Regions from separate parts of the Shewanella sp. TB7-MNA-CIBAN-0143 genome, predicted to be linked through region 1. Evidence: predicted binding sites of a transcription regulator. Region 1 holds the regulator's gene; each other region holds the start of a gene.
What was found. The regulator MetJ, encoded in region 1, represses methionine synthesis genes. The targets are predictions, from matches to a motif close to TAGACGTCTAGACGTCTA.
Positions count from the first base shown of each region.

Region 1 (3,289 bases):
GACAGATAGTCTCAATAAAGTCTCTTTAATACCAGCCTCTTGCCTTGCTTGTGGGTCCATTGCTCTATGGGTCATGGTGGCCGGAACGGCGACTAAACTTTCCACTCCGCCTAAACTTTCGGCAATACTAAACAACGACAGCGCCTTTAAAAATGCCACCACTTCCGCTTCGCCGCCAATTAACTCAAAACTTAACATAGCACCAAAGCCTTGTTGTTGTTTTGCCGCAATTTCGTGACCTAGATGGTCTTTTAAACCCGGATAATACACCTTGGCCACCACATCACTGGCGCTGAGTAACTCAACAATCTTTTGTGCATTACGTTGATGCTCACGAATTCGTACCGCTAAAGTACGTAAGCCTCGGAGGGTTAAATAACTGTCAAATGCTGAACCCGTAAGCCCAAGAGTATTTGACCACCAATGTAACAACTCACCCACTTGAGGATCTTTAGCCACTACCGCTCCACCGACCACATCGCTATGACCATTGATGTATTTGGTGGTTGAGTGAATAACAATGTCTGCACCTAATAATAATGGCTGCTGTAATATTGGTGATAAAAAGGTGTTATCGACTGTCACTAGCGCGCCAACGTCATGGCAAGCGATACTAATGGCATTAATGTCTACCACCCGCAATAAAGGATTCGATGGCGTTTCTAACCACACCATTTTCGGTTTTTGAGCTATCGCTTTGCTCAGCGCTTGCGCATCAGTTTGATCAACAACCAATAACTTAAATTGGCCTTTTTTGGCCAAGTTAGTAAATAAGCGGTAACTGCCACCATAACAATCGTGCGGCACAACCAATAAATCCTCTGGGCCAAGTAAGCTAGTCACCAATGTAATCGCCGCCATGCCGGTACATGTCACCACGCCGGTAGCACCTTGCTCGAGTTTGGCGAGTGCGTCACCTAAAATACATCGAGTAGGATTACCCGAACGACTGTAATCAAACTCGCGCGGATTATTGTGGCCATCGAATGAATAATTGGTCGATAAATAAATCGGTGGCACGATAGCACCATGTTGTGTGTCTGTTTCAATACCTTGGCGAACGGCCAATGTGGCGTTTTGATGCTTAGTCATGGTGACTCCTAAAATTTCACAAACACACAAAGAGATGTCTAGACGTCCAAATTTACCTAAGAGATCCCCATCCGTCAACTTAAATAGACGTTTAGACGTCTAAACATCAAGAAATCTATTTGCAATCGGGATTAAATAGTAGCAATAATTTGACTAGAGATTGTAACGGTTTAAAATCTGCAGCGTATTTATCGTTAAGGGTAAGTTAATGACTGAGTGGAATGGCGAATATATCAGCCCATATGCCGAGCACGGCAAAAAAAATGAACAAGTAAAAAAAATTACGGTTTCTATCCCTTTAAAAGTATTAAAAGTACTGACGGATGAGCGGACGCGTCGCCAGATAAATAATCTGCGCCATGCAACTAACAGTGAACTGCTATGCGAAGCATTTTTGCATGCGTACACAGGTCAACCATTACCTTATGACGGTGATCTATCAAAAGATCAGCCTGATAGCATTCCAAGTGAAGCGAAAAAGTTAATGGATGATATGGGTATCGAGTGGGAAGAGCTCGAATAATTCACTGATTAGTCAATACCTCACAGACTTTGAAACGACCCTAATAAGAAGTCGTCATGTTTTTAAAGAGAACTTATGATGTCATTTATCGATCCAACGACCTTGATACTGGCATCGATTATCGTGTTTTTTGGCGCGCTAACCCAAAGCTTAATTGGCTTTGGGTTAGCCGTTGTTGCTAGCCCGCTGCTGTATATTGTTAATCCTCAATTAGTTCCTGTTCCTATTATTGTTATGGGCTTTGCCATTTCTGCAATGACCTTATTTAGAGAACGCGGTCACCTACAATTTAATGGTTTGCAATATGCCTTACTCGGGCGGATCCCTGGGGGGTTTTTAGGCGCTGGATTATTGCTGTTTGCCCCACAAGCCATACTAGGCTTAGTGATTGCAGGCATTGTGTTTATTGCTGTTATTCTTAGCATTTTTCGCTTTACCGCCCCCATTAATCGCCTCAGTTTATTTATCGCTGGGGTATTTTCAGGCATATTTGGCAATATCGCTGCTATCGGTGGTCCACCAATGGCCATTTTGCTTGCAGGCCAAGACCCAGGTCAGTTTAGAGCGGCATTATCTGCCTTTTTCGTGTTTAGCTCATTAATTGCCTTAGCTATTCTAACCATCGTCGGCTTAGTTGAAGTGAAGCATTTATGGCTATCACTGCTATTATTGCCTTCAGTCGTTGCTGGTTATCTTGTCTCAGGTAGATTAATTGGCCGCGTTGATAAAGATAAAACCCGCATAGTCACCTTAGTGTTATGTAGTATTAGTGCCACTGTATTAGTGATTATGTCGACCAACACGTTAATGAGCTAATCAGCTATTCTGCACCTGTAAACAAAACCAGCCATCAATGGGCTTGATCTCAAATGATGATTAATAATCCCTCTATTTAGTAAAAACCTGCTTATCAAAAGTCTATTTCTCAACTAAAAATACCCATAATAAGAATCAAAAAAACCTCTTTTATCTCCCCTAACAAACTCATCATCTTTACGCAATAGATCCACATCACACTAGTCCATTAGATTTCTTTCAATTAACTTTTTTTCAATTAGATTTTTCTCATGGATATGATCTACTTCAAATTAACACTACTCACTTTTAGGTAACATTGTTTACAGCAAAGAAATAATTAAATGCTGTTAATGCACAACCCTAATAAGCCCGACAGAGGACAAAATGATGAACACTTACATTAAAGTTGGTATCGCAGTTGCAATGGCATTATCACTTGGCACCCAAGTGATGGCCGCAGATGGTGGTAATCCTAAAAAAGGTAAGCACCTGTACAAAAAAGAATGTAAAGCCTGCCACAGCGCTAACAGTGAAGGCCCTGAATTAACCCCAATGACCAAAACCATGAGCCAATGGGATCGTTTCTTTACTCGTGATAAGCACAAAGCTAAACCTGCCGTTTTTGAAGCCTTATCAGAAAAAGACATAAAAGATATTCAACAGTTTTTATATGACCACGCCGCCGATTCAGACCAACCAGCTACTTGCGGCTAAATCATCAATGCTGAGTATCTTTTCGTTCTAAACGAAACATCAGCCAATAAACCAAACGAAAAAACTGTGAGGCTTAGCCTCAGGGATCCTGACACAAAAAATTTGCCAAATTGACCTTGTTATTTGGCAAATAAAGGGGAGAAAGACCATGAGAACTCTCAT
Region 1 is NZ_JBEOPL010000006.1:119,385-122,673, reverse strand. Features, by position in the region: gene metB (cystathionine gamma-synthase) at 1-1,092, opposite strand, end outside; gene metJ (met regulon transcriptional regulator MetJ) at 1,301-1,615, shown strand; gene AAEY97_RS06905 (sulfite exporter TauE/SafE family protein) at 1,691-2,431, shown strand; gene AAEY97_RS06900 (c-type cytochrome) at 2,798-3,127, shown strand; gene AAEY97_RS06895 (DUF3373 domain-containing protein) at 3,276-3,289, shown strand, end outside.

Region 2 (3,289 bases), on a different contig from region 1:
TAATTGCTTATAAAAGTCAGTTTAAAACAATACCCGCGCACGGATAGTGCCTTCAATAGATTTTAATTCAACCAATGCTTCTTCTGCTTGATCAGAATCGACTTCCATTACCACGTAACCAATTTCAGCAGTGGTTTGTAAGTACTGAGCAGCAATGTTAATGCCTTTTTCAGAAAACGCTTGGTTAATTTTAATCAATACACCAGGACGGTTTTGATGAATGTGCAATAAGCGTGAGGTACCGCTATGTTGCGCTAAAGACACTTCAGGGAAATTGACCGCAGACAGGGTAGAACCGTTATCTGAGTATTTCACCAGTTTGCCAGCCACTTCTACGCCGATATTTTCCTGTGCTTCAGCAGTACTACCACCAATATGCGGTGTGAGTAATACATTGTCTAAGCCACGCAGTGGAGAGATGAATTCATCATCATTCGACTTAGGTTCTACCGGGAATACGTCAATCGCAGCACCCGCAAGATGTTCTGACTTCAGGGCATCGGCTAAGTCTTCGATATCAACAACAGTTCCGCGAGAGGCATTGATAAAGAAACTGCCTTGACGCATTTGAGCAAATTCAGCTTTAGCGAACATGTCTTTAGTTTGCGGTGTTTCTGGTACATGCAGGCTAACAACGTCTGCTTGGGCCAATAACTTGTCCATAGAGTGAACTTGAGAGGCATTGCCTAACGGTAACTTATCTTCAATATCAAAGAAAATCACTCTCATGCCCAAGGTTTCAGCCAAAATACCCAGTTGAGTACCAATATGGCCATAACCAATCACACCTAAGGTTTTACCACGGACTTCAACACTGCCATTAGCACTCTTCAACCAACCGCCACGATGTGACATGGCATTGCGCTGTGGAATGCCACGCATCAGCATGATGATTTCACCAATCACCAATTCAGCAACACTGCGGGTGTTGGAGAAAGGGGCGTTGAAAACAGGAATACCCAGTTTCTCGGCCGTGGCTAAATCGACTTGGTTGGTGCCAATACAAAAACAACCAATCGCAACCAACTTTTCTGCACGGTGTAATACTTCCGCAGTAAGCTGGGTGCGGGAGCGTAATCCAACAAAGTGAGCATCTTTAATTGATGCAATCAAAGCCTCTTCGCCTAACGAGGCTTTATGGTATTCAATGTTGGTATAACCTGCACGTTCTAGTACATCGACCGCAGTTTGGTGGACGCCCTCCAACAGCAGGATTTTGATCTTATCCTTGTCAAGCGAGTGTTTCGCCATGATATGGGTACCCTCTTATCATTAAATGGTGCTTAAGCTAATGGTTATACTAATGCTTATACTAATAGTTATGATATAAATGCGGACTTCCGGCGCATTATCAAAGTAGCACTTTTTTAAGCGCTTGTAGAGGGCTAGATGGCTAAAGTTTATATTCTAATTTGAGAACAATATCTCATGGAGAGAATTAAGATGAAGAGTAAGGTTATATGGATAGGGATTTATCTATTAGTACTGTTGTGGTCAGTTAGCGCACCTAAAGATATGTTCACTTGGTGGTTAGAAGCGATACCTGCGTTAATCGCATTACCTATTTTATTTTTTAGTCGTAAAAGCTTTCCTCTGACTACGTTAGCTTATGCACTTATTTTAGTGCATTGCTGTGTGTTATTTGTCGGTGCACGTTATACCTATGCTGAAGTGCCGTTATTTGACTGGCTAGCGCAAGTGATGGGCGGCGAGCGCAATAATTACGATAAAGTCGGCCATTTTGCTCAGGGTTTTATTCCGGTAATATTAGCTCGCGAAATATTTATTCGTAAACATGTCATGCAAATAGGTGCTTGGTGTCAGTTTTTAGCAGTATGTTTTGTGTTGGCGTTTTCAGCTTTTTACGAATTAGTTGAATGGTGGGTTGCCATTGCTACCGGTGAAAATGCCGAGGCATTTTTAGGCACTCAAGGATATGTTTGGGATACTCAATCTGACATGTTTCTAGCATTAATTGGTGGGGTATGTGGCTTACTGTTGTTGTCGTCTCTTCATAATAAACAAATAGCGACCAAAATGGCGCTTAACCAGCAGTCTTTATCATAAGGCTCACTTAACTTATTTAGTTAGCTTATTTTGTCATAAAATGAGTAAATTTGGCTGCTAGCATTGATGAGAGATTGATGATGTTGATCGAATTGAAAGTATGAGCTTATCAGTCTTGGGTTAGTGATAAAGTCTACGCAAAGTCAGTCAAATTTACTATTCATACTTTAGACTTACATAATAGTCATATCAACTAACAAATTTTTACTATGCTTGCTGTATAGGAAGGTTTTTTATTATAAGAATCGTGATTGATAATGACCGACTTAACCTAATAGCCACTTTTTTGGTGAGTCGATTTATCTCGTAACGCGATTAACGAATGAAGAAAGAACATGCTCTAATATAACGACAAAAAGTAAACTATCTGCTCAGCCTAGTTTTGAAGGCTAGTAAACGTATTTCATTTACATATAGTATATAGCCTCAGGATGTGCTCAAGGTATGTTGAGTAATAATGTACTTTTCAGGGAGAAGAGTGATGAGTTCAAATATTGATGAGTTGGTGTTTTTGCACCAAATCGCAGCACCTTGCCATTTAGCTATTTTGGCAGAATCTATCGGGTTGAAAACTCGAATTGTAAAACATGCGGCTGAGCTTGAGTTAGAAAAAAAATCCAACAACTTTTATCTTGTTTCACAAAAAGGTGCGGCCTTAGACAGTAAGGGCATCCCGTTACTGGTATCGCGTTTAGTGGAGCATGTCCCTGTAGCATTGTACCAAGTTGAACGTGGATCACTTGATCAAGAGTCAGCATTACTCTTAGGCGTACGGGGTTTGTTATACAGTGATCAACGCATGGACTTAATGCTGACGGGTCTGCGTAAAATGGTTTCTGATGAATTGTGGTACGACCGTCCACTGATCAGTAAGATTTTTAGACGTTTAGTCCAGCAACTCGATACCAACGTTGAAATCCCTGCAGATACCGTGGCCATCCTCCAAAGATTAACAAGTCGAGAAAGAACCATTATTCAGCTTGTTTCTAGCGGTGCGCGTAATAAAGAAATTGCCCAGCGTTTGTGTATTAGTGAACATACTGTAAAAGCGCATATCTCATCTATTTTCCGTAAAACAGAGTCTCGTAACCGAGTTGAGTTATTGCGTTGGGCACAGACCTACCAAAGCCATTGCGAATTAGTGAGTTAACGTACATATAGATTTAGTGAATAACTATAAAAGGAGCTTAGGCTCCTTTTTAATGGGTTAATGTTATTGATC
Region 2 is NZ_JBEOPL010000007.1:104,706-107,994, reverse strand. Features, by position in the region: gene serA (phosphoglycerate dehydrogenase) at 22-1,251, opposite strand; gene AAEY97_RS07770 (DUF2238 domain-containing protein) at 1,444-2,067, shown strand; gene AAEY97_RS07765 (helix-turn-helix transcriptional regulator) at 2,549-3,217, shown strand.
Region 2: serA (phosphoglycerate dehydrogenase) is a predicted target of MetJ. The motif match lies at 1,379-1,396, and genes of this name have one in related genera.

Region 3 (3,289 bases), on a different contig from region 1:
CAAACCAGCATGGAAGTCACCTTCTGATGCTGCGCCTTCACCAAAATAACAAATGGCGACGTTACGCTTGCCTTGTAATTTCATGCCATAAGCAACACCTGTGGCTTGTGGAATTTGAGTTGCCAAAGGTGATGAAATAGTTTGGTAGTTGAGTTCACGGCTGCCGTAATGAATCGGCATTTGGCGACCTTTACCTAGATCTTTCTCGTTACTGAACATTTGATTCATAAATTGTTCAGTCGTAAAGCCGCGATAACGCAATGAGGCGTGCTCACGATATTGAGCCAAAATGACGTCGTCTTTATCAAGCGCGGCTGTGCTGCCAATAATTGAGGCTTCTTCACCGGTACAGGTCATGTAAAAACTAATCCGTCCTTGACGCTGGGCACCCAACATACGCTCGTCTAATACGCGTGTAAAAACACAGGTATCAAAGATTTTTTCGGCCAGAGCCTTGTCGATTACTGGTAGAACCGCACTTTCATAAGTGGTGCCATCAGCTTGCAAAATACGCAAAATGGGGATGTGCAATGACGCTTTGTCTAAGAAGCTGACACGGTGCACTGTTTCATTGGTCAGTGGTGCGTTGCTCATATTATGCTCTTGTTATTGTTGAGCCATGTTCAACATAAACATGGCTCTATTTATACTATGCGAGTAGACATTACGTTAACGTAAACTACCTATCAATACTTACTCTCACTGTAAACGCATTTTACTCGCGATTGACATGTATATATTGCTTTACGACTAGATAATAGTTTCGTTCAACGCGGGTACTAAACATAACACTGTGCGTTGCCCAATGGGCACATTTGCATTGGGAAATACAATGGCTTCTTGTGGGTATTCAACAGTGATTGAATTACCGCCTTCTGTCGCTAACACCTCGCCCTGACTAAAGGCACTGAAGTTTTCTGCATCACCAGCAAAGCTAAATTCAAAATCATCAAAGTGCTTGTTAATAGAGCGCGATACTTTATACAAGTTGACCTTGCTAGGGTCGAACTCAACAGGTGCTAACTCAGTTTCAGTAATCAACATTTCAAGCATAGTTTGAGTTTGTGCAAAACGACTCATGTCGTTTTGGCCAAATGGCATCACTTTACCTAATTCCACTGTAAAAGCATCTGCTTGGAATTGCTCTGACGAATAGTAACTAAACGTTGTTGTTGGTTCGTGGTGAAACAACATAGTATCAACGCCACATGCCGCCAAAAACATAATTTGTTCACCGCTAAAAGCACGGCCAGGACGGTATGGGTATATGGCAAACTTTTCATGCTTAGAAGCACGAATAGCAGTATGTAAGTCGTAATGAATACGTTGATTGTCATTATTGGCATTGAAAAAGTCTGCCACGTATTGCTCTAACGCTTTTGCACGATGACGCTCTGGATGGCTTAAGCCCTCGCCTTTAGAATGCGCGCCACTAAATAGACGATTCATGTTTTCATCAATAAAACGGGTTTTATTGATAATCGCGGCCGGATTACCAATTAAAAACATCACACGCTGCTTGGCAATAATGCGTTGGCTGAGCAAATCTTTAATGAGTTGATTACAGATTTCAATCGGCGCAGTTTCATTACCGTGCACAGCACAAGACAGCACGATATCTTTGGTTGCATTAGCCGGAGTAAATACAATCACTCCCGTATCCCATACATCTACACGGGTATGATCTGCCAACATAAAATCAGATGCTTCAGGTAATTGATTTGGATTGGCTAAGGTATAGGCTAAAAAATCATGGTTTATCATCAGGTCAGATAACACTATCAACTCCTTGTCTCATTATTATATGGCGTAGTTAACTTTGACGTAAAACGATGTTAACTATTACTGCCTATTGTCGCGGATTCTATCATAGCCAAACGCTATTTTATTGGTGGCATATGTTAGATTTATTTATTAATAAAAGTTTGCTTGCAAAACTACACAATATTCAACACAATTGTAGCCATCTAGACTTCTATAATTTGTTTTAAGGGTATGTCATGGCGTTAGCAACATTTGGTGCAGGCTGTTTTTGGGGTGTTGAATATTTTTTCCGTGAAATTAACGGCGTCAGTAACGCAACGTGTGGCTACATGGGTGGCAAAGACAGTGCGACCACATATAAAGAAGTGAAAACGGGTTCAACTGGTCACGCAGAAGTGGTTCAAGTTGAGTTTGATCCAGAAATCGTCAGTTACGACGACTTGTTGGACACTTTTTGGAAAAATCACAACCCAACCATGCTGAATATGCAGGGCGGTGACATTGGTACTCAATATCGCAGCACGATTTTTTTTCACGATAAAGAGCAAAAAGCCCAAGCTGAAAGCTCAAAGCTGGCATTAGCACGAAGCGGTAAATGGGGACAGCGTCATATTGTGACTGAAATTGTACCGATACAAACATTCCACATTGCCGAGGAATACCACCAGAATTATTTAGAAAAAAATAATTTACCAACCTGTCACTTGGTTTACTAAACCTAACAAAAAATCAATCGTTCGTTGAACGACAAGTAACCGTTTCAAGCGAGTTAATGTGTATCATTACCTCACCTGAAACGGAATATTTACACAATAGATTAGCTCAATCGATTTCCTGCACTCAACTTCACTTTACCCGCAGTAGTAAATTCCATACAATCCCATGCAAATTGCTTAAGGCATGTTATCGGAGAACAAAATCATGAGTGAAGCTCGTCACGTTAACCTACTAATTTTAGGTTCTGGCCCTGCTGGCTATACCGCTGCTGTTTATGCTGCGCGTGCAAATTTAAATCCTGTGATGATCACAGGCATGCAGCAAGGTGGTCAATTAACCACTACGACTGAAGTAGAAAACTGGCCAGGCGATGCTGAAGACTTAACTGGTCCAGCATTAATGGAACGCATGCAAAAGCACGCTGAGAAGTTTGATACTGAAATTATTTTTGATCACATCAACGAAGTGACCCTAACTGAGCGACCTTTCCGCTTAAAAGGTGACAACGGCGAGTTTACGTGTGATGCACTCATTATTGCTACTGGCGCATCGGCTAAATATTTAGGCCTCCCGTCTGAAGAAGCATTCATGGGCCGTGGTGTTTCTGCCTGCGCAACATGTGATGGTTTCTTCTATCGTAACCAAAAAGTTGCGGTGGTTGGTGGTGGTAACACTGCAGTTGAAGAAGCACTTTACTTAAGTAATATAGCTTCTGAAGTTCACTTAATTCACCGTCGTGACAGCTTCCGTTCAGAAAAAATTCTGATCAATCGTTTAATGGATAAAGTTGCGAACGGTAATATCATTT
Region 3 is NZ_JBEOPL010000025.1:65,834-69,122, reverse strand. Features, by position in the region: gene AAEY97_RS18130 (thiamine pyrophosphate-dependent dehydrogenase E1 component subunit alpha) at 1-594, opposite strand, end outside; gene astE (succinylglutamate desuccinylase) at 751-1,779, opposite strand; gene msrA (peptide-methionine (S)-S-oxide reductase MsrA) at 2,001-2,480, shown strand; gene trxB (thioredoxin-disulfide reductase) at 2,686-3,289, shown strand, end outside.
Region 3: msrA (peptide-methionine (S)-S-oxide reductase MsrA) is a predicted target of MetJ. The motif match lies at 1,961-1,978, and genes of this name have one in related genera.